3 regions of the Dickeya aquatica genome follow, and region 3 is predicted to be linked to each of the others. Evidence: predicted binding sites of a transcription regulator. Region 3 holds the regulator's gene; each other region holds the start of a gene.

The links. Region 3 encodes sigma-54, which starts transcription at its own class of promoters, with help from an activator protein. Its sites were predicted from a motif close to GTTGGCACANNTTTCGCTNT; they were not measured.
Region 1: DAQ1742_RS15825 (gamma-glutamyltransferase family protein) is a predicted target of sigma-54. The motif match lies at 2,507-2,526, and genes of this name have one in related genera.
Region 2: glnK (P-II family nitrogen regulator) is a predicted target of sigma-54. The motif match lies at 1,934-1,953, and genes of this name have one in related genera.

What each region holds. Positions count from the first base shown of each region.
Region 1 is NZ_LT615367.1:3,484,242-3,492,263, reverse strand. It holds gene DAQ1742_RS15835 (AtzE family amidohydrolase) at 1-664, opposite strand, end outside; gene hpxX (oxalurate catabolism protein HpxX) at 661-858, opposite strand; gene DAQ1742_RS15825 (gamma-glutamyltransferase family protein) at 883-2,472, opposite strand; gene DAQ1742_RS15820 (MurR/RpiR family transcriptional regulator) at 2,699-3,538, shown strand; gene DAQ1742_RS15815 (transporter substrate-binding domain-containing protein) at 3,823-4,614, shown strand; gene DAQ1742_RS15810 (amino acid ABC transporter permease) at 4,625-5,290, shown strand; gene DAQ1742_RS15805 (amino acid ABC transporter permease) at 5,290-5,946, shown strand; gene DAQ1742_RS15800 (amino acid ABC transporter ATP-binding protein) at 5,927-6,658, shown strand; gene DAQ1742_RS15795 (pyridoxal-phosphate-dependent aminotransferase family protein) at 6,718-7,962, shown strand; gene hpxK (allantoate amidohydrolase) at 7,959-8,022, shown strand, end outside.
Region 2 is NZ_LT615367.1:3,152,448-3,160,469, reverse strand. It holds gene DAQ1742_RS14280 (SmdB family multidrug efflux ABC transporter permease/ATP-binding protein) at 1-1,727, shown strand, start outside; gene glnK (P-II family nitrogen regulator) at 2,021-2,359, shown strand; gene amtB (ammonium transporter AmtB) at 2,403-3,695, shown strand; gene tesB (acyl-CoA thioesterase II) at 3,852-4,715, opposite strand; gene DAQ1742_RS14260 (YbaY family lipoprotein) at 4,961-5,521, shown strand; gene DAQ1742_RS14255 (MGMT family protein) at 5,579-5,920, opposite strand; RNA gene ffs (signal recognition particle sRNA small type) at 6,150-6,246, shown strand; gene DAQ1742_RS14245 (HHA domain-containing protein) at 6,573-6,776, opposite strand; gene tomB (Hha toxicity modulator TomB) at 6,829-7,197, opposite strand; gene ykgO (type B 50S ribosomal protein L36) at 7,681-7,824, opposite strand; gene DAQ1742_RS14230 (type B 50S ribosomal protein L31) at 7,840-8,022, opposite strand, start outside.
Region 3 is NZ_LT615367.1:386,772-394,793, forward strand. It holds gene rapZ (RNase adapter RapZ) at 1-835, opposite strand, end outside; gene ptsN (PTS IIA-like nitrogen regulatory protein PtsN) at 1,002-1,490, opposite strand; gene hpf (ribosome hibernation promoting factor) at 1,583-1,870, opposite strand; gene rpoN (RNA polymerase factor sigma-54) at 1,895-3,328, opposite strand; gene lptB (LPS export ABC transporter ATP-binding protein) at 3,394-4,119, opposite strand; gene lptA (lipopolysaccharide ABC transporter substrate-binding protein LptA) at 4,123-4,719, opposite strand; gene lptC (LPS export ABC transporter periplasmic protein LptC) at 4,697-5,266, opposite strand; gene kdsC (3-deoxy-manno-octulosonate-8-phosphatase KdsC) at 5,263-5,829, opposite strand; gene kdsD (arabinose-5-phosphate isomerase KdsD) at 5,879-6,901, opposite strand; gene DAQ1742_RS01795 (calcium/sodium antiporter) at 6,933-7,895, opposite strand.

The DNA of each region.
Region 1 (8,022 bases), 1.4 Mb from region 3:
CGGTGGTGCGGGCAAACGGGCCGATATGATCCAGGCTGCCAACAAACGGCTGGGTGCCGTGGCGTGATAACCGCCCAAAGGTCGGCTTCAGCCCGAAAATACCGCACAACGAGGCGGGAACGCGGATCGACCCATTGGTGTCGCTGCCCAGCGAGAAATTCACCAAACCTGCCGCCACCGCTGCGGCCGAGCCGCCGGAGGAACCACCGGCAATGCGCGTCAGGTCATGCGGGTTACGGGTCGCGCCGTAGTGGCTGTTCTCGGTGGTAAAGCCGTAGGCGTAGGCGTCCATATTCAGTAAGCCGGACAGCAGCGCACCTTGTGTTTGTAACTGGCGCAGGGCAAACGCATCGTGCGTAGCGGCAGGGCGCTGGCTAAACAGTCTGGCTCCGGCAAGGGTGGTTTCACCGGCGGCATCAAACAGGTTTTTTACCGCATAGGGCACGCCCGCCAGCGCAGGCAGTGGCTCGCCCTGTCGGCGTTTAAGATCGATACTCTCAGCCTCGGCCAACATACGCTGTGCAGTGATGGCGGTATAGGCGTTGATGACCGGGTTGTGCTGTTCAATGTGCGCCAGCGTGTCGCGGGCGATGTCGGTTGCCGACAGGTGTCCTGCCGCCAGTTCTGCCTGTAATGCGCGAATCGATAATCGGGCTGCTTTCATGGCTGGTAGACTCCCGCCACTTCCTGCCGTTCGTCGAGCGAAAACGCCATCAGCGGTTGTGCCATCGCGGCAATGCGGCTGAACTGGACGTGCAATTCCTGACGGCGGGCGTCATCCAGTTCGAGCCCCATCAGGACTTCCATTTGTTGCAGGTACGCCGCCAGCGTGTCCTGATCGATATCCCTGTTTTTCATCATCAGCACCTTAGGGTTGAAAAATTAATAGCCAACCGCGCTGCCGTTGCTGCGCGGGTCGCTGGCACCTTCGAGCATGCCGTTAGCATGACGCACGATGGCTCCGGCGTGGCCGACGGTTTCGCTAAAGCTGGTCAGCAGTTCGACATCGTGGCCGAGTGTGCGCAATGCCTCGATGGTCGCCGGGGTGAAGCGGTCTTCCAGCTTCAGGGTATCGGAGGTTTGCCCCCAGGTACGGCCCAGCAACCAGCGGGGCGCGGTGACAGCCTGCTGTAGCGGCACCCCCTGCATGACATGGCGAATGAACAGCGCCGCCTGTGTCTGTGGCTGGCCGTCGCCGCCCATCGAGCCATATACCAGGGTGCGCCCATCATTGAGGCGCGCCGCTGCCGGATTCAGGGTGTGAAACGGCTGTTTGCCCGGCTCCAGCGCCAGCAGGTGATAAGGGTCAAGGCTGAATGACGCGCCCCGGTTTTGCCACAAGACACCGGTGCCCGGTAGCACCACGCCGCTGCCAAACTCATGGTAGATACTCTGAATAAACGACACCGACAGCCCGTAGCGGTCACACACGCCCATCCAGACCGTATCGCCCGGCCCTTTCCCCTGTCCCCAGGGGGCGGCGGCGCGGGTGTTCACATTTTTAGCCAGCGTATTCAGGCTGGCGTCAGACAATAGCGCCTGAATGTCTTGTGTCACCTGCGTCGGGTCGGTGATGTATTTATCGCGCAGTTCAAAGGCCAGCTTGGTGGCTTCCACGATGCGGTGGATGGTCTGGCTGTCGCTGAGATCAGCCATGCAAAGCCGGTCGGTGATACCCAATATCGCCAGAGAAACCAGCCCTTGCGTGGGCGGAGCCAGATTAAACACCTCGCCCTTGCTGTGCTGTAGCACCAGCGGCGCAACGCGGCGGGCACGATAATGAGCCAGATCGTCACCCGTTACCGGCATGCCAAGCGCGGCCATTTGTGTGGCCATACGCTCGGCCAGCGCGCCCCGGTAAAAGCTCTCCAGGCCATCTTGCGCCAACTGTTGCAGGGTCTGGGCAAGGTCGCGCTGGATAAAACGGCTGCCGGTACGTGCAAACTGACCCTGTGGCATAAACAGGCGGCAGAATTCTGCGTTATCACTCAATTCATGATGGCGGTTTATCAGCGCATCTTCCTGCGATTGGGTGACGGGAATGCCGTCCCGCGCGTAGCCGATGGCGTCTTCCAGCAAGGTGGTCAGTGCCAGTGGCGCGTTAAGCGATAACTCGGCAGCATAGTCGAGCGCCGCCTGCCAGCCGCCGACAGTGCCTGCCACCGTGAGCGCTGCGTCAGGGCCGCGATGGGGAATACGGGCGTGACCGGCATAGCGCGCACGGTTTGCCAGTGATCCGGCCGCCCCGCTGGCATCAATAGCAATTGGCTTGCCGTCAGGGGGCACTATCAGCCAGAAGCCGTCTCCGCCCAGACCATTCATGTGCGGGTATACCACGGCGATGGTTGCCGCTGCCGCGACCATCGCTTCGATGGCGTTGCCACCGGCGCGCAGAATGCGTTGGGCGCAGGCGCTGGCAAGATGGTGTGGCGTCACCGCCATGCCTGATGGGGCGATATGACTTTGCAGCATAGCTCTACTCGTGTCAGAGAAAACATGGTCGTGTTAAGCAAAAGCCGTTCCAGTTTTTGTGGCGCATGTTTTCTTTTGTCTGGATTGCCCCTCATGGCCCGGGCGGGCTTGCCGCCCGGTGGCGGTTGTGTGGTATGGTCGCAGTCTGGCTCAGGCGATGAAACGATCGTTACAAAAACAGGGCCAGCAAACAGGCATGATAAAGAAACCGGGGAGCAGCAAGGCAATGAAGCAGATTGATGAGCGGCTACGCAGCCAGTACAGCGAACTGTCGCCACAAGAGCAACGGGTGGCTGACTTTATTTTTGACCATCTCGACGATCTCATTAGTTATAACAGCGCCGAGCTGGCGCGGCTCAGCGGCGTATCAAAGGCGACCGTCAGCCGGTTATTCCGTCGCCTTGGCTACCCGAGTTACCGGGAAATGCGCGATGAGCTGCGCACCCTGCGTCAAAGCGGGATGCCGCTCACCGATAACCGGGACGCGGTGCAGGGCAACACCCTGCTGGCACGCCATTACAAGCAGGAGATGGCGAATTTAACCCAGTGGGTCAACCAGATTGACCCGCAGCAATTTGGCGCGGTGATAGCGGGGTTACAACAGGCGCAGCGGGTCTGCATTGTTGGGCTGCGCAACAGTTATCCGGTGGCCTTGCACCTGCGTCAGCAACTGTTGCAAATTCGCCCGCAGGTGCTGATGCTGGCACAGCCCGGCCAGACGCTGGCGGAAGAACTGGCGGATCTCAGTGCGCGGGATGTGGTGGTGGTGGTGGCCTTCCGTCGCCGTCCACGCCTGATTGTGCCGTTGCTACAGCAACTGCATGTGCGCCAGATCCCGGTGTTGTTGCTGTGCGAGCCGCAGGCGCACACGTTACCGCCACTGGTGTCCTGGTCGCTGAGCGCACCGCTGGATAGCGTATCAGCGTTTGACAGCTATGCCAGCGCCATGAGTCTTATCAACCTTATCAGCAATGCGCTGCTGCATCAGATGCTGGCAGATGGTCGCCAGCGTATTCACGATATTGCCGATCTCTACCAGCAACTTGATGAGCTGGAGCAACGCTGATGGTGCACCACCCGGTGCATTTGATTCATTTTGGTGCAGTCCTTTTCTCATTTTCTGCCCCGATCGTGTGCATTTTCCCGGTCATTCTCTGTACTGACCGGCAATGTTTTCGGTCTTCATCCCCCCTATGATGCGGTTTTTATCCTGACAATAGCCTCAGCAATATGGGTTTTCCGGTGTGTGGCTATCTGGCACGTATCTTGCTTTTGTTTTCTGCAACGAAGGTTTCAATATTTTTATTGAAGAATCTTTGGTTTCAATCTAACTTAACCGGGGGCACAGCAATGAAGATCGGAAAACGTTTTTTGGCGGTGGCAGGTGCGGCGCTGTTGATGGTTCAGGCCGGTCAGGCAATGGCAGACCAGTTGCAAGACATCCAGCAGCGCGGTGTGCTGCGCGTGGCCGTGCCGCAAGATTTCCCGCCGTTTGGCTCAGTCGGTACGGACTTGCAGCCACAGGGTTATGACATCGACATGGCGCGCTACCTCGCCAGTGAGATGAAACTAAAGTTGCAGCTGGTGCCGGTGACCAGCGCCAACCGCGTGCCCTATTTGCAAACCGACAAGGTGGATTTGGTGATTTCCAGTCTGGGCAAAAACGCCGAGCGGGAAAAAGTGATTGATTTCAGCCGGGCTTACGCGCCGTTCTTCCTCGGGGTTTTTGGCGCGAAAGAGACGGCGGTGGACAAGCCGGAAGCCTTGCAGGGGCAAACAGTTGGGGTAACACGGGGCGCGGTGGAAGACATGGTACTGAGCGAGATTGCGCCGAAAACCGCTGATATCAAGCGTTATGAAGATAACAACACCACGCTGTCGGCGTATCTGTCCGGCCAGGTGCAGTATATCGCCACCGGCAATCTGGTGGTGGCGGCGATTACCGAGAAAAACCCGGCCAAAGCGCCGGTCGCCAAATTCATGCTGAAAGATTCACCTTGTTACATCGGCCTGAAGAAAGATGAACCGGCGCTGAAAGCAAAAGTGAATGAACTGATTGAAAAAGCCGTCAAGGACAACACCCTCAATGGGTTGTCGGAAAAATGGCTGAAAGCACCGCTGCCGGCCAATCTGGGCGCGTAAGGATAAGCCGATGACATACCAGCTTCATTTTGCGGCGCTGTGGCCCTACTGGCCGGCGTTACTGTCCGGGTTATGGGTGACGGTGCAGTTAGCCACGATGGCAACGCTCGGCGGCATCGCGATTGGCATTTGCGGTGCGGCATTACGCAGCGGGAAACCGACGTTTATCAGCCGCCTGTGGGGCCTGTATGTCGAGCTTATTCGCAACACGCCATTTGTGGTGCAACTGTTCTTTATCGTGTTTGGGCTGCCGGGGCTGGGGTTAAAGCTCACCGCCGGGCAGGCCGCCCTGCTGGCGATGCTGGTGAATCTTGGCGCGTACAGCACGGAGATTATCCGTGCCGGTATCCAGGTGACGCCCAAAGGCCAGTGGGAAGCGGCACGGGTGCTGGGGTTATCCCGCACCCAGACCTTTGTTCGGGTGATTCTGCCCCCGCGTTTGCAACGGATTTACCCGGCGCTGGTCAGCCAGTGCATCATCGTGATGCTGGGTTCCTCGGTGGTGTCACAAGTCTCCTACGAGGAACTGACCTTCGCCGCCAACTTAATTCAGTCTCGAACCTTCCTGAGTTTCGAGGCGTATCTGGTGACGACGCTGTGCTATTTGCTGTTGTCGATAGCCATGCGCCAGTTATTGCTGCTGGCCGGGCGGCGTTTTTTAGGGACGGCACGCTGATGACGACCTTTACTGACTGGGATATTGTGCGCAACCTGCTGCTGGCCGGGCGCTGGACGCTGTTGCTGTCGCTGGTGGCGTTCTTTGGCGGCGCGCTTGTCACGCTGCCGCTGCTGTTGCTGCGGTTAACGAAACGCCGCTGGCCGCTGCGCCTGACGCGTGTGTACGCCGATGTGTTTCAGGGCACGCCGCTGCTGATGCAACTGTTTCTGGCATTTTTCGGGCTGGGGCTGTTCGGTATCGACGTCAGCCCGTGGACGGCGGCTGCGCTGGCGCTGACGCTGTTTACCAGCGCCTTTTTGGTGGATATCTGGCACGGCAGCGTGCAGGCCCTGCCGAAAGGGCAGTGGGAGGCCTGCCGCTGTCTGGGGCTGAGCTTTACCCAAACGCTGACCCGGGTGATTGCCCCGCAGGCGATGCGTATTGCCATTGCGCCGACGGTGGGGTTTTCGGTGCAGGTGATCAAGGGCACCGCGCTGGCGTCCATCATCGGTTTTGTCGAGCTGACCAAGGCCGGCACCATGCTCAACAACGTCACTTATCAGCCGTTTAAGGTGTTCGGGCTGGTGGCGCTGGGCTATTTCCTGCTGTGTTACCCGCTGTCGTACTACAGCCGTTATCTGGAGAAGAAATTCAATGCCGCTCATCACCATTAATCAGGTTCACAAATATTACGGCCAGAACCACGTTCTGAAAGGGGTGGATCTGGATATTGATGCGGGCGAGGTTATCTCCATCATCGGTCGCAGCGGTTCCGGCAAAAGCACCTTGTTGCGTTGCATCAACGGGCTGGAAGGCTATCAGGACGGCAGCATCAAACTCGGTGGCATGACCGTTACCGAACGCGACTCGCAGGCACGGGAAATCAGTCGTTCCGTCGGCATGATCTTCCAGAATTTCAATCTGTTCCCGCACATGACTGCGCTGGAAAACGTGATGCTGGCCCCCAGGCTGGTGCTGGGGAAAAGCGCCGCCGAATGCCGCGAACTGGGCGTGAAGATGCTGGAGAAGGTCGGGCTGGGCGAGCGTATCGATTACTACCCGTCGAATCTGTCCGGCGGCCAACAGCAGCGGGTGGCGATCGCCCGCGCGCTGGCGATGAACCCGAAAGTGCTGCTGTGTGACGAAATCACCTCGGCGCTGGACCCGGAACTGGTGGGCGAAGTGCTCAAAGTGCTCGAGCAACTGGCCGCCGAAGGCATGACGCTGATTCTGGTCACCCACGAGATGAATTTTGCCCGCGAAGTGGGCGACCGGGTGGTGTTTATGCATCAGGGCACCGTGTGGGAGCAAGGGCGCGGCGATACGCTGTTCGCCGACCCGCAAACCGCAGAACTAAAACAATTTATCGCCTCGGTACGGCTGTAAGCGGCGTACCGCACCACGAAATAGGCTGTGAGATATTAACGACATCAGGAGTTCATGACATGCATAACGAGCTGTTTGCGCAGATCAATCCTCCCCACCGTTTATTGATGGGGCCGGGCCCGATCAATGCCGATCCGCGCGTACTGCGTGCGATGGCAAGCCAACTGGTCGGTCAATACGACCCGGCGATGACCGGGTACATGAACCAGGTGATGGCGTTGTATCGCCAGCTGTTCCGCACCGATAACCGCTGGACGATGCTGGTAGACGGCACTTCGCGCGCCGGTATTGAAGCGATTCTGGTTTCGGCGATCCGCCCCGGCGACCGGGTACTGGTGCCGGTGTTCGGCCGTTTCGGCCACCTGTTGTGCGAGATAGCCCGCCGCTGCCGCGCCGAGGTTCACACCATCGAGGTGCCGTGGGGCAAGGTGTTCACGCCCGATCAAATAGAAGACGCCATCAAGCGGGTAAAACCCCGCCTGCTGCTCACCGTGCAGGGCGATACCTCCACAACGATGCTGCAACCGCTGGCGGAGCTTGGGGAGATCTGCCGCCGCCATGACGTGCTGTTTTATACCGATACCACCGCATCATTTGGCGGCAACCCGCTGGAAACCGATGCCTGGGGGCTGGATGCGGTTTCTGCCGGGTTGCAGAAATGCCTGGGCGGGCCGTCCGGCAGTTCGCCGGTGACGCTCAGTTCACGTATGGAGGCGGTGATCCGCCAGCGTAAATGCGTGGAGCAGGGCATTCGCACCACCGCGCATCAGGACGGTGACGACGAGATGATTTACTCCAATTACTTCGATCTGGGCATGATCATGGATTACTGGGGGCCGGAGCGGTTAAACCACCACACCGAAGCCACCAGCATGCTGTTCGCCGCGCGCGAGTGCGCCCGCATCATTCTGGAAGAGGGGCTGGATGACTGTATCGCCCGCCACCAGTTGCACGGCAACGCGCTGCTGGCCGGTATTGAAGGCATGGGGTTGCAGCCCTACGGCGACATCGCCAACAAAATGAGTAATGTGCTGGGCGTGGTGATCCCGCCGGGTATTCACGGCGAGCAGGTACGCAAGCTGTTGCTGGAGGATTTCGCCATCGAAATCGGCACCTCGTTCGGGCCGTTGCAGGGCAAAATCTGGCGTATCGGCACCATGGGCTACAACGCGCGCAAAGACTGCGTGATGCAAACCCTGACCGCGCTGGAAGCGGTGCTAAACCGTCTTGGTTTCCATTCTGTGCAAGGGGCAGCGTTGCAGGCGGCCTGGCATGTGTACGATACCGCGCAGGCACCGGCATGAGCGAGGTGCTGATGGAAGACATGATGACGAGTTTCGACGCCCCGGCGGCGGCGAGCCGTG
Region 2 (8,022 bases), 1.7 Mb from region 3:
CATCGGTTGGTGGGGGGGTCTTGTTGCTCTGTATTGCGGCAGCAGCCGAAGTGGCAGGGCCGGTTTTGGTCAGCTATTTCATTGATAATCTGATTGCCAAAGGCGAATTCCCTCTTCTGTTGGCGACGGGCCTCGCGGTGGGGTACGTTTTGCTGCAACTGCTGGCGGCCTTGCTGCATTATTTGCAGGCATTGATGTTTAACCGCGTAGCGGTTGGCGTGGTACAGCAATTGCGTATTGACGTAATGGATGCCGCGTTGCGCCAGCCGCTGGCGGTGTTCGATACCCAACCGGTTGGGCAATTGATCTCCCGGGTGACAAATGATACGGAAGTGGTGCGTGATCTGTATGTCATGGTCGTGGGGAACGTGTTGCGTAGTACCGCATTGATCGTTGCGATGCTGGTGGCCATGTTCAGTCTTGACTGGCGTATGGCATTGATAGCAATGATGATTTTGCCAGCAGTTGCCATTGTGATGGTGGTGTATCAGCGCTATAGCACGCCGATTGTCCGGCGGATGCGAAGTTTTCTGGCAGATATCAATGATGGGTTTAACGAGTCGATAAACGGTATGGGGGTTATCCAGCAGTTTCGCCAGCAACAGCGTTTCGGTAAAAAACTCAGCGAAGCCAGTTGGTCGCACTATCACGCACGTATACAGACATTGCGGCTGGATGGTTTTCTGTTACGGCCATTATTGAGTTTATTCTCTGCCATGGTGATGTGCGGTTTGCTGCTGCAATTTGGTTTTAGCACCGTAGGTTCAGTGGGGGTTGGTGTGTTGTACGCCTTCATTAACTATCTTGGCCGATTAAACGAACCACTTATTGAGTTGACCACCCAACAATCGATGCTACAGCAGGCCGTAGTCGCGGGTGAGCGTATCTTCGAGTTGATGGATGGCTCACGCCAGCAGTATGGCGACGATACCGAGCCGCTCCACAGTGGTCGTATTGATATCGATAGGGTGACGTTTTCTTATCAGGCCGGGAAACCGGTATTGCATGATATCGAACTGCATGTGCCAGACCGGGGGTTTGTTGCATTGGTTGGCCATACTGGTAGTGGGAAAAGTACGCTCGCCAGCCTGTTGATGGGGTATTACCAGCCCGATAGTGGAGACATCCATCTGGATACCAGACCGTTATCTGGGCTTTCTCATCAGGTACTGCGCCAGCATGTGGCTATGGTGCAGCAAGACCCGGTTGTTTTGGCGGACTCAATGTATGCCAATGTCACGCTGGGGCGAGAGATCAGTAAAGAGCGCGTCTGGCAGGCATTGGAGGCAGTACAACTAGCACCTCTGGTGCAATCAATGGCGGAGGGAATGGAGAGCCGTATTGGTGAGCAAGGTAATAACTTGTCTGTTGGCCAAAAGCAGCTATTGGCACTCGCCCGCGTATTGGTTGCTCCGCCCAGAATTCTGATACTCGATGAAGCGACAGCCAATATTGATTCGGGGACTGAACAGGCTATTCAACGTGCGCTAAGGTTAATCCGCTCCCATACCACGCTGGTCGTCATTGCACATCGGTTATCCACCATTGTGGAAGCAGACAATATTCTGGTATTGCACCATGGCAAAACCGTGGAGCACGGCACCCATGAACAACTGCTTGCCAGAGCAGGGCGTTATGCTCAGATGTATCAATTGCAGCAGGCAAGCAGAGCACTGTCTTCAACTCAGGAAGAGGGTGAGCCGGCACTGACTGCACTGGCACCATGACGATCATCCTGGGGCAGGATATCGCACCATAATTTGGCACAGTGTGATTGACTACGCACTGTGATGCACCGAAATCAAGCGCGTCGCACTGTTTTTGTGCGTTCGCGCACCGGTTTTTCACGCTGTTCGTCCATACTTCATACTATCCACTTTCTTATTTTTCCCTAATCAGGGGCGTTTTATCGCTTTTGGTTAGTGCTGGCATTTGTGGCACATGATTTGCTTTAAGTAATACGTGGACATATTTGAGGTGACGGGCATAAGCCTGAACTTACATGCTTAGGGGGATGAGAATGAAACTGGTGACTGTAGTAATCAAACCGTTCAAGCTGGAAGATGTGCGTGAGGCACTCTCTTCTGTGGGCATCCAGGGGCTCACCGTCACAGAGGTGAAAGGGTTTGGACGTCAGAAAGGGCATGCGGAATTGTACCGTGGCGCTGAGTACAGCGTTAACTTTTTGCCCAAAGTCAAAATTGATATCGCTATTGCAGATGATCAGCTAGATGAAGTGATTGATGTCATCAGTAAAGCGGCTTATACCGGAAAAATTGGTGACGGCAAAATTTTTGTTGCTGAATTGCAGCGTGTTATTCGTATTCGTACCGGTGAAACTGACGAAGCCGCATTATAACAACTACCTGATTTAGCCTTATTAAATAGGGATGAATGAAAAAATGAAAAAACTTTCCTTGTCATTAGGTTTAGGGGCTGCCGCCATGCTTCCGGCATGGGCGCTGGCCGATACGCCCGCACCCGTCGTGGATAAAGCCGATAACGCCTTTATGATGATTTGTACCGCATTGGTACTGTTCATGACGATTCCGGGGCTGGCGCTGTTTTATGGTGGTTTGATCCGCAGTAAAAACGTGTTGTCGATGCTGACTCAGATAATGGTGTCATTTGCGCTGGTTTGTATTCTTTGGGTTATTTATGGCTACAGTGTTGCCTTTAGCACTGGCAGCCCATTCTTTGGTGGTTTGACTAACTTTATGCTCAATGGCATCGATATCAATGCCATTAGCGGTACGTTCTATCAGTTTATTCATGTTGCTTATCAGGCTTCTTTTGCATGCATCACGGTAGGTCTGGTGATCGGGGCTTTGGCTGAGCGTGTCCGTTTCTCAGCGGTGCTGATTTTCTCTGCACTGTGGTTCACGCTGTCTTATTTGCCGATGACCCATATGGTCTGGGGTGGTGGTTACCTGGCTGCTGATGGTGCGCTGGATTTTGCTGGCGGTACGGTTGTGCACATTAATGCGGCAGTCGCAGGCTTGGTTGGTGCACTGCTGTTAGGCAAGCGTGTTGGGTTTGGCAAAGAGGCATTTAAACCGCATAACCTGCCACTGGTGTTTATTGGTACGTCTATTCTGTATGTCGGCTGGTTTGGTTTTAACGCCGGTTCGGCAGCCGCGGCCAACAATATTGCCGGTCTTGCGTTTCTGACAACCGTTGTGGCAACCGCTGCGGCCATTTTAGCCTGGATCATCGGCGAGTGGATTAGCCGTGGTAAACCCTCTCTGCTGGGCGCTTGTTCTGGCTGTATCGCGGGTCTGGTTGCTATCACCCCGGCTGCGGGTACGGTGGGTATTGGTGGTGCGATGATTATCGGTTTCGCGGGTGGTTTTGCAGGCCTGTGGGGCGTGACGGTGCTGAAAAAATGGCTGCGCGTTGACGACCCCTGTGATGTGTTTGGTGTACACGGTGTGTGCGGTATCGTTGGCTGCCTGTTGACCGGGGTATTTACCGCATCATCGTTAGGCGGTACAGGTTACGCACAGGGTGTGACTATGGCGCATCAGGTATGGGTACAGTTGTTTAGCGTGATTGTGGCTGTGGTATGGTCCGGTGTGGCTGCGTTCATCTCTTTCAAAATTGCAGATATCGCGGTTGGTCTGCGTGTTCCTGAAGAGCAGGAGCGCGAAGGTCTGGATGTCAACAGTCACGGCGAAAACGCTTACAACCAGTAATGCCCATGTATCTGGCATCCTGATAATGGGGATGGCATGCTGGATTTTCTGACTAAAACCACCTTTTTAGGTGGTTTTTTTCGTTAATTGCCCAGGGTCATTATTGGCATTATCTGTGGATGACGATGGCTGATGACGTGTTAAATTGCACGGTTGTTACTGGCTATGGCGGCGAATGACCCCTTCCTGAACGCTGGAGGCAACCAGTACGCCCTCCCGGGTATAAAAATGCCCGCGCACAAACCCTCGAGCCCCTGATGCTGAAGGGCTTTCAACCGAGTACAGCAACCAGTCGTCCAGCCGAAATGGGCGGTGAAACCACATGGCGTGATCGAGTGTAGCTACCTGCATACCGCGCTCAAGAAAACCAACGCCATGGGGCTGAAGTGCGGTCAGCAGGAAGTGGCAGTCGGAGGTATAACCCAGCAGATACTGATGGGTGCGCTCATCATCTGGCATTACACCATTAGCACGGCACCAGACATGCCTTACAGCAGGTTCAACTTTACCTTGCAGTGGGTTATGAAATTCGACCGGGCGAATTTCAATGGGCCTTTCTTGCGTGAAAATTTGCCGCATGGCCGCAGGGAGCTGTTCTGCTATGCTGCGAGCGATGTCTAACTCCGACGGTAATTCTTCAGGCGGGGTAACTTGCGGCATCGTGTTTTGATGTTCAAAGCCGCTTTCCCGGGTTTGAAACGACGCTGTCATGTAAAAAATAGAGCGGCCATTCTGGATAGCGCTAACCCGTCTGGCGCTAAAGCTGTTGCCGTCGCGTAGCGTTTCAACATCGTAAATAATCGGTTTCTGGCTGTCGCCTGGGAGTAAAAAATAGCTGTGGAAGGAGTGCACAAAACGCTCAGCAGGAACGGTTTGTTTTGCAGCAGATAATGCCTGGCCGACAACCTGCCCGCCAAACACCTGTCGCAGTCCCAGGTCCTGGCTTTGACCGCGAAATAACCCCTCTTCCAGCTTTTCCAGATGTAACAAGTCGAGAAGATTCTGTAATGCCTGACTCATATTTCTGCCTTAATTGAGCATGCGGTTATCATAAAAATAAATCATGAATGCAGTAAAAACGAAGAGTAAATGCATCATGATAAATAGGTGAGTGCACTGACTCATGCCGGAAAGTGAGCAGATAACATCAATCACTATCGGATTTTTCCACCATAAATATTAGACTGACTGGTTCATACTTCTTTAGTGGATGACGGTTTCTGGTCAGCGGTTATCCCTATAATATAATTAAGGAGATTTAGCCTATGAGATTATGGCATATGTTTGCCGGTATCACGGTATCGATAGCCCTTTCCGGGTGTGCGAACCTGAATACGTACGGTTTTTTACCACAAGCTTTGGCACCTGCACGCACACTTTCTCTCAGTGAACCGGTAAACGGCATGCCCGCAGTCTCGGGGAGTGTGAATATCCGTCAAAATATCACTTTACCCACAGATGCGGTAATGACTGTCACCATCTCTGATGCGTCCGCCTCAGATGCGCCAGCCAGAGTCATCTCTCAGCGCGTTTCACGCACAGAAGGTGTGCAGGCACCGTTTAAGTTTATTCTCCCGTATAATCCAGCGGACATTAATCCTGATGCCCGGATTTTGCTCAGTGCGGTTGTGGTGATTAACCATCGTATTACGCTGGTCACTGAACATATGCTGCCGGTTATCAACAACGGCGTGAATAACGCAGATGTGAATCTGGTGATGGTATCAAGAGCCCCTGCTACGGGAAAACCAATGCGCATGCTGGCTCCGACTCCTGCACAGTCTAATGGTTCGGGTGAGTCTGGTGTGTTGCTTCAACCCTACTAATAAGCACGCCACTGTGGCGTGATGTTAAGACTGGCGGTATCGGGTTTACTCGGCAAGTTATTGAGCCGATTCATACCGCCAGCGAAATATCTCTAAATCGATTTTTCCCTCATCAGTAAAAATAATGCCTTCGGCGAGTAGCGCTGATTTTTGTCGCTCACGATCGGCACCGGTTAGTGATATCTCTCCTTTACGGTTGATAACTCTGTGCCAGGGTAACAGGCTGCCGGGTGGCAAGTTTTTCATAATACCGCCAACCTGACGAGATGCCCGTACAGAGCCCGCCAGGCGTGCGACATCACCATAAGTGACGACACAGCCATAAGGGATCGCGGCAATAATATGGATAACCCGTTGGCGAAAGTTATCCGTCCCGGTTATTGGTGGTTTCGTGAGCACATATTTTTCCGATTTATAATGGATTGATTATAAAGGTAATTTAATTTCCAGGAACGTATCGCACTGAGAAGGTACCTGATGCAGATGACACTGTAATACATTTGCACACATAAAAGAGGCCTAAGGTGGGTAAGAAAACAGCGGTTAAATGGCGTTAACTTGCATTTGCCCGGTTCATCACCGATAATGCGCCAGCGCTTTACTTTGATGAAGCCGTCAATGGAGGCCCCGTTGGTTCTCCCGCAACACTAACCTGTGGACCCGGTCAGGTCCGGAAGGAAGCAGCCGCAGCAGGCGACGTGTGTGCCGGGATGTAGCTAGCGGGGCCTCCACCCTTTCATCTGTTCTGCCTGTGTTTTGTGTTCCTGCCTTTTCTTCGATTTCTTCTGTCTTGTATTTTTAAAGGTTGTGTTATCAGGAAAGAGGTTATCTATTATCTGTGCTCAGCCGGTACGTGCTCGATAGACAGGTCTATTGCTCGTTTATACCAGAACCGTTCGCCAACGAGTACTTATGGCTTTGAGTACTTATGGCTTTTGAGAAGTCTTTTGTTACAGATGAAAAGTTAATCTTTACACCCATGAAAAACAAAGGCCGATATAAATATCGGCACAGTGTCATTTCCGGTATGTGAGCAACGGATGTGTTATGGTTAACGAACGTATTTCCAGACCGCGGTTGGTACTTTGTCGTAAAGTTTATTCATCGTTAGCTCGGCAAGTCGATGATCTGCCGCAGAATAAAACATTTCGAGTTCGTCATTAGAGAGCTCGTATTTGTTTTTCTCTATAACGCGTTCGAGAGTATCGATAGTTGTGCATTTCCGCAAACGCATTAAATAGTCGATTTTTTTCATAGTGACCTTGCTAATTTCCTGGGTTTAAATTAAGTATAATTAAAGTTATTGCTTAAGTTTTTACTACTGTACAGACGTTCTTTTCTGAGAACATTCTGAATAATTGGGACTTGGATTTTTGCCATTTCTGTAACTCGGTGTCGTTTATACCGTAGTTACTGAAAAGAATATAAGTATCGTCGAGATATTTTTCAACCCGTTCACATAATCCACTCTCGTGAGGGTATTTAATTTTATAGGTAACGACAAATGCGGCAATATGCTCAATAAGCTCATTCAACTGGAGATTGACCGCTGATGTTGGATCATTAACCCAACCGTGGCTGCTATCGCCTAATGTTGCGATACTCTCATCGTGCAGATTTTCACACAAGAATCTGAGTTGGGCAATATCATAATGTTGGGGTGTGTACTCATCCATTTCTCTCCCTCCGTAAGCTACGATTCAGTGTCACTTAGGGCCCCCACCTGACGATGGGGTGGTGAAGTGCAAGAAGATAGAATGCCCCTCAGTATGCCTTGATTCCCTTAATCTTAAGACGAATAGGGGGAACACAGTGAATGCCAGAGAATGAATCGACGTCACTGTCAAAATCATTCTGGTGTTATTATAGCAAAAAAATCAATGTATACGCTGTGGTCTATCCATTTTATAACGGTGGGTTCCATTGAACTTATCAATTTGAGTGGCCACGATATATTTATCGGCCAATATGGACAGTATATTTAATTTTTTTTGATCATGGCAAGGAGCACAGTGTTAATTAATTTTTCTAGTCTGTCTTTCTTTGTAAAGAACCCTTTTTTTGTGAAAAATATTTTTTTATCTTTTTGTTTTTAAAGAGGTATTTTTGGTAAGGAGGGGCGATACATGCCCCTCTGATAATGACGGAATAAATAATAATTAACGTTTCTTTTTTTTTCTTCCCTGTACTGCATTAAATCGGGGGTTGGTTTTACAAATCACATAGATGCGCCCACGCCGTTTCACGACGAAGCAGTCTTTATGGCGCATTTTAGCACTGCGAAGGGAGCTTAATACCTGCATGGCTGGATACTCGTATTAGGATTTCAGGAAACGGCCAAAGCGCTGCTGGAAGCGCGCTGTACTGCCTTCTTTGGCATACTCTTTTTGCTTGCCGGTGTAATAAGGGTGTGAGGCAGAAGAGACATCAATCGTGACATAGGGATAGGTCTGCCCCTCGTATTCGTAATGTCGCTCTGTTTGGATGGTTGAGCCAATTTT
Region 3 (8,022 bases):
GTGTGCGGTGGCGCGACTGCACGTTTTTGCCACGGGAGCGGAAGTAGTCTGCCAGCTGTTCGGCAATGTACACCGAGCGATGTTTGCCACCGGTACAACCGATAGCAACGGTCAGATAGCTGCGGTTGTTGGTTTCGAGCATCGGCAGCCACAGCTCCAGATAGCTGCGCGTCTGGTAGATGAAATTGTGGACTTCGGTGTGCCGGTCAAGAAACGCCGCCACCGGTTTATCCAGCCCGGTCATCGGGCGCAGTTTCGGGTCCCAGTGCGGGTTAGGCAAAAAGCGCACGTCAAACACGTAGTCGGCATCAATCGGGATGCCGTGTTTGTAGCCGAATGATTCAAACACCATCGTCAATTCGCGCTCGCGCTTGCCCAGTAACCGGGTGCGCAGCATTTCGGCCAGCTCATGCACCGACATTTCTGAGGTGTCGATAATCAGGTCGGCGCGTGAGCGCAGCGGCTCGAGCAAATCGCTCTCTTCGTCAATCGCGCTTTCCAGCGACAGGTTCTTGCTGGAAAGCGGGTGCAGACGACGCGTGTCGCTGTAGCGACGGATTAACGTATTGCGATCGGCGTCAAGGAACAGCAATTGGGGCGAAAAACTTTGCGGCAAGCGCGTCAGCGCGTGCTCCAGCACATCCGGGCTTTCCGGCATGTTGCGCACATCAATACTGACGGCGGCAGAAATGTTTCTCTCTGCCAGCGAATGTGCCAGCTCTGGCAACAGCACCACCGGCAGGTTATCGACACAATAGAACCCCATGTCTTCCAGTGCACGCAGGGCGACGGATTTTCCTGAACCTGAACGACCACTGACAATCATCAGCACCATCTGACGACTCCCCCAGGCGGTGTGAGAGTGCATCACCACCGCCGTTAGCTAACTTCGTTATTTCCCGGTTATCCCGGCATCCTTCAGGCTGTGCATTCAGGCACACCTGTGTCATGCGTCTTTCGTGCATGTCATGAATGGCAACCGCAATGGCTGCCAGCGACTGTCAGGACGACGCCTGCGAGTCTGACTCCGTCATGATTTGATATAGCTCTTCGTCGCTTTGCGCTGCGCGCAGACGGCGACACACGGTTTTATCCGCCAGCCGTTTGGCGACCAGCGATAAGGTATGCAAATGGGTTTTACATTGTTCAGCAGGAACCAGCAAGGCAAAAAGCAAATCAACCGGCTGATTATCAATGGCGTCAAACGCGATAGGCTGCTCTAACTGAATAAAAACGCCGACCGCTCCCAGGGTATTCTCATCTTCCAGTTTGCCATGAGGTATCGCGATACCGCTGCCGATACCGGTACTGCCCATGCGCTCGCGGGTCAGGATGGCTTCAAACACCATTTGTGGTGGCAGGTTGAGCTGTCTGGCAGCCAGTTCGCTGATGATTTCCAGCGCGCGCTTTTTGCTTTGGCAGTGTACGGCGCTACGTGTGCACTCTTTACGGAGCACGGCGCTGAGTTGCATAACGGACTCGTTGTTCATGATACGTTCACTTAACGACACGGTTGCCTTCGGGTATCCGGCCCGCAATTGCGGCGGGCCGGCTGCGCTCCCTGCACCTGAAACAGGCAACATTAGTGCTGTTTCAGTTTATCCTTATGTTTGTTTAACTGTCTTGCCAGCTTATCGATCAACAGATCGATAGCGGCATACATATCATCCGCTTCCGACGTTGCATGCAGCTCTCCACCATTGACATGTAAAGTGGCATCCGCAATGTGCAGGATCTTTTCCACTTTTAGTACCACATGCACCTGATTGATACGATCAAAGTATTGCTCAAGTTTGGCAAACTTTGCGGTGACAAACTCGCGCAGAGCATCGGTTATCTCAACGTGGTGTCCGGTAATGTTAAGCTGCATATCGTCTTCCTTCTCATGTAGGGGTCAAACCAGTTGTTTACGTTGGTTTGACGGCGGGATAGATAAAGACTCTCGATACTTGGCAACAGTACGGCGGGCAACAATGATCCCTTGTTCAGAAAGCATTGATGTCAGCTTACTGTCGCTCAGCGGTTTTACGGGGTTTTCCGCTGCAATCAGCTTCTTAACCAGTGCCCGAATGGCGGTGGATGAGGCTTCACCGCCACTGTCGGTATTCACATGACTGGAAAAGAAATACTTCAGCTCAAAAATACCGCGTGGGCTGTGCAAAAATTTCTGGGTCGTCACGCGGGAAATCGTCGATTCATGCATGTCAACGGCCTGAGCGATATCCGCCAGTACCATAGGGCGCATGAACTCTTCACCCTGCTCGAAGAACGCCTGTTGCTGTTCCACAATGCAACGGGTGACTTTAAGCAGGGTATCGTTACGGCTCTCCAGGCTTTTGATGAGCCAGCGAGCTTCTTGCAAATGACTGCGAATAAACTGGCCGTCGCTATCATTACGGGCGCTATTACCGAGCGCAGCGTACTGCTGATTGATTTGCAGCCGTGGCACGCTGTCAGTATTCAGCTCTACCGTCCATTGCCCCTGCGCTTTGCGCACCAACACATCAGGAATCACGTATTCCGACTCCCCGGTATTGATAGACTGCCCCGGGCGCGGGTCAAGCGATTGAATCAGTGCCAGCGCCTCTTTGAGTACCTCTTCTTTGAGCCGACTGGAGCGGATGAGCGATCGGAAATCGTGATTAGCCAGCAAATCGAGGTAATCGCTGACGATAAGTTTAGCTTCGGCAAGGCGTGGTGTGGCGCTGTTAAATTGCGACAGCTGTACCAGCAAACATTCGCGTAAATCTCGGGCGGCAACGCCAACCGGGTCGAAACGCTGTACACGCTTGAGTACCGCTTCCACTTCTTCCATCGTCACGTCGTCATCGCCGATGCTGTCACGGATATCTTCCAGCGACACCGTCAGATAACCGGTGTTATCCACCGCATCGACAATCGAGGTGGCGATAGCCGCATCGGTATCAGAAAACGGTGTCAGTTCCACTTGCCACATCAGGTAGTCTTGTAGCGTCTGGGTGGTTTCGCCCTGATAGACCGGCAGTTCATCATCGCGGTAATCGGTGCTGGTGCCAGACGGCGTGCCAGCAGTGTAGATTTCATCCCACGCCGCATCCAGCGGCAGCTCTTCTGGCATATCCTTCTGTTCCAGCGCTTCACGGGTGTCCAGGGCTTCGGTTTCGGTATTTTCGCGGGTTTCCACCTCGTCATGGATGTCAGCTTGTTCCAGCAATGGATTGCTTTCCAGCGCCTGTTGGATTTCCTGCTGGAGTTCAAGCGTGGACAGTTGCAGCAGCCTGATGGCCTGCTGTAGCTGCGGTGTCATTGCCAGTTGCTGGCTGAGCCTGAGTTGCAAACCTTGCTTCATAGCGTGCGCTAACTTCCTTTTGAACGATCAATCTAATAGAACCATCAACCTAACACATGACGTTATCAGAGTCGGAAGTCTTCGCCCAGATAGACGCGTTTAACCTGCTCATTTGCCAGTATATCCATCGGCGCGCCGTGGGCAATAAGCTGGCCCTGACTGACGATATAAGCGCGTTCACAAACATCGAGCGTTTCCCGGACATTATGGTCAGTAATCAATACCCCAAGCCCGCTGTCACGCAGATGCTCAATGATTTTTTTAATGTCGATAACCGAAATCGGGTCAACCCCGGCAAAGGGTTCATCAAGCAGGATGAATTTGGGGTTGGCGGCCAGCGCGCGGGCAATTTCCACCCGGCGTCGCTCACCGCCGGACAGCGATTGCCCAAGGCTGTCACGCAGATGGCTGATATGGAACTCTTCCATCAGCTCGTTGGCGCGATCTTGCTGCTGCTCGCGCGTCAGCTCTTTTCTGATTTCCAGCACCGACATCAGGTTATGGTAAACGCTAAGGCGGCGGAAAATGGACGCCTCCTGCGGCAGGTAGCCAATGCCACGGCGGGCGCGTTCGTGTAGCGGCAGCAGGCTAATGTCTTCATCGTCGATGACGATCCGGCCTTCGTCGCGCGGCACGATACCCACAACCATATAAAACGTGGTGGTTTTACCTGCACCATTTGGCCCCAGCAGACCGACGATCTCACCCGAATTGACATTCAGGCTGACGTTTTCCACCACTTTTCGGCCTTTATACGCTTTGGCCAGGTTTTCAGCGATTAATGTTGCCATGAATTAGCGCGCTACTGACGGTTGTTTGGTGGGCTTGGCGGCAGTATTGCCCGCCGCGGGTTTAGCACCGTTCTGGTTGCCTTTGTCCTGCAACTGGTTTGGTACCAGTACCGTGGTGACACGCTTGCCTTTATCACTAAAGGCTTCCATCTGCTGCTGTTGCACCAGATAGGTGATGCGATCGCCTTTGACGTTACTGTCCAGCTGTTCCAGATAGGCCTCACCGGTCAGAATGACCAGTTGCTTGTCCATCTCATAGCGTATTTTCTGTGAGTGGCCTTTGACCGGTTTACCGTTGTCCTGCATTTGATAGAAGGTGGCCGGGTTACCGAAGCCTTCAATAATTTCATGGCCTTGCTGACCATTGGGCCGCGTGATAACCACTTTGTCGGCCTGCGCTTTGATTGAGCCTTGCGTCACGATAACGTTGCCGGTAAATGTCACCACATTCCCCTGCATGTCCAGCGCCTGCTGATCGGAGGTAATGTTAATCGGTTGTTCGGTGTCCCCGGTTAATGCCAGTGCCGGAATACTGACAGCAAACAGTGAGCTGGCGAGAAGCGTGCTACGTAGCATATTAATTTTTAGGTTGAATTTCATAATAGGATTTTACCTTATCGATCAACTCAGCGGTTTTACTGCGCAGGTTCCCACGCATTTTCAACCCGTTAGAGGTAAAGTTGATGCCGTACAGGGTGACTTCGTCATCGGAGGCCACATCCTGCGTTATCAGATTTATCTGCGCGTTGTCCGTTTTGATGCGTTCTAGCTGCGAGTCGTTAGTCAGGCTGTTGACTTCCACATGACCATACAGATAAAGCATACGATCTTTGGTCAGTTTGGCGCGATCGGCACGGACAGACCAGGTCGCTACTGCCTGTTCATTAAACATGGTGGCCACCGGTTGGGTAAACCAGCTCACCTGTTCGACACTGTAGTGATCCGCTTTGTCGGCAATCAGTTTGTAACTCAGCTTTCCCGTTGGGTCATACACCACGGTGATGTTTTTCTGCATGGTGTAGGCCGGTTCATTATTTTGCCCGACGGCCTGGCTGCCCGCTTCGCGTGTATTGGTCAGGCTTAACCCGAGCAACACCAGCGCAATCAAGGCCAGTAACAGTGTCAGCCAGACTTTTGTTTTACTCATATCGACAGCCCTTTGGCGAACGCCAGCTTACCCTGCGCCAGCAGGATAAGATCGCAAATCTCTCTTACCGCACCGCGGCCACCGGCAATCCGGGTGACATAGTGTGCCTGGGGGCGCAGTAACGGGTGGGCGTCGGCGACGGCGACACTCAGCCCCACTTCAGCCATCACCGGCCAGTCAATCAGGTCATCACCAATATAGGCAACCTGATTGGCGGTGAGGGACAGTGTATCTAACAGCTCGCGGAAGGCCAAAAGCTTATCCGACTGCCCCTGATAAAGATGCTGAATCCCGAGAGTCTGGCAGCGATCGACTAACAACTGTGATGAACGGCCGGTAATGATTGCGACCTCGATATCCGAGGTGAGCAGGCAACGCAGGCCGTAACCGTCACGCACGTTGAATGCTTTCAGCTCTTCGCCCTGATTCCCCATATAAATCAGGCCATCGGAGAGAACGCCGTCAACATCACAAATTAGCAGGCGGATATCCCGGGCACGGAGCATCACCTCGGTATCGACAGGGCCGTAGCACGTCTCGGTTTGCGCACGGATTTCACTCATTTACACATATCCTTGATTTTTCAGTCTGTGGCAGCCTGTTTTTGCCGATTCATACCACGCCAGCACGCAGCATATCGTGCATGTGAACAATTCCCAACAGCCGATCATTTTCTGCCACCAGCAATGAGGTAATGTGGCGCGATTGCATCAGGTTGAGCGCATCGACAGCCAGCATCTGTGGCGTTACGCGAATGCCGCCGCGGGTCATCACATCAGCAATGCGGGCATTGTTCAAATTGATATTCATATCAAACACCCGGCGTAAGTCCCCATCGGTAAAAATACCTTCAATATGGTCGTTATGACGGCCTTCGCTGTCCGGGCCGCAAATCACCGTCATGCCGAGATTTTTACGGGTGATTTCCAGCAGCGCGTCGCGCAGCGAAGCGTCTTTGCTGACGCGAGGCACCTCGTCGTCACGGTGCATAATATCGTTGACGCGCAGGAGCAGCTTGCGGCCAAGTGCGCCACCGGGGTGCGAGAGTGCGAAATCTTCAGCGGTAAAGCCGCGCGCCTGCAACAGCGCAACGGCCAGGGCATCGCCCATCACCAGCGTGGCGGTTGTGCTGGAGGTGGGGGCCAGCCCTAATGGACAGGCCTCTTGCGGGACACTGATGCACAGATGAATATCCGCGGTTTTCGCCATAGTGCTTTCCGGGTTGCCGGTCATACAGATAAGACATATCTGTAAGCGCTTGAGCACTGGAATTAATGCCAGAATCTCATGAGCCTCACCCGAATTGGAAATGGCCAGTACGATGTCTTGCCGGGTTATCATACCCAGATCGCCGTGGCTGGCTTCGCCTGGATGCACAAAAAAAGCCGGTGTGCCGGTGCTGGCAAAGGTGGCCGCCATTTTACAACCGATGTGGCCTGACTTGCCCATGCCCATCACCACTACTTTGCCACGGCAGGCGAACATTTGCTCACAGGCACGGGAAAAGTTGTCATCAATGTATTGATCCAACTGAGCAAGGCTGTCGCGCTCGATAGATAACACCTGTCGGCCGGCGGCCTGAAAATCAAAACGATGTTGTTGATTGACACTATGTTGTTGATTGACGTGTGACATGTAAAACATCCTGCGTTGCCAGATGCTCTGGCTATGAGAACAAGAACAGCACCGAAAGGTACGCAATAAACGCACAGACGAGGAGTGCGCCTGCGCCCTGACCGATGCGCCGTTTCTGGCGAAGACAAAGAACGCTCAGCAGCACGCTCACTCCCAGCATGACCCAGTAATCGCGCGTAAACGCCAGCGGGTTCACCGCACCCGGAGACAACAGTGCGGGCACGCCCAGCACAATCCCGATATTAAAAATATTCGACCCAATCAGGTTGCCCAGCGCGATATCGTCTTCTTTTTTCAGCGTACCGACAATCGCTGTTGCCAGCTCTGGCAGGCTGGTGCCGACGGCCAGCACGGTTAGCCCGATAGTCAGCTCGCTGATATTAAAGTAATTCGCGATGACGGTTGCGTTATCTATCACAATACGTGCTGACATAGGCAGAATAATCAAACCGAGCAGCAACCATAACAGTGCAACCGTCGGATGATTTTCCCGCGGCAGTTCCGCCATTTGTTCGCGCGTGAGGCTGTCTTCCCCTTGTTGCTGGGCAAGACGTGCCATACGCAGCATCAACAGGATACAGCCCGTAGCAGCCAGCAACAGCAGGATGCCATCAAGACGACTGAGAAAATGGTCATGCAGCACCATGCCGCACAGCGCAAAAATCAGTAACATGGGCGGCAGTTCCTGACGTAACAGCGTGGAGTGTAATGTCAGGGGGCGAATCAATACCGCACTGCCGAGGATGAGCAAGATGTTGGCGATATTTGACCCCAGCACGTTGCCAACGGCCATATCGGTTTGATGGTTCAGCGCGGCGGTGGCCGACACCATCAATTCCGGTAGCGATGTCCCCATGCTGACAATCGTCATACCGATTATCATCGGTGGCACACCAAACGAGCGGGCCAGTACCGCTGCGCCATAGACCAGACGGTCAGCGCCATAAACCAGTAACACTAAACCAATGACTAACAGTACTGTTGCAAAAAGCATGCAGCGTCCTTTATTCAGGTATAATCACCGGTTTATTGGCGAACAAACCAGCCTTTTGGACGAATAATAAGCAAAAACCGCCATTTTCCCTCGTTGGCGCTAATTCTGACTGCGCAGGGCGAAAAAG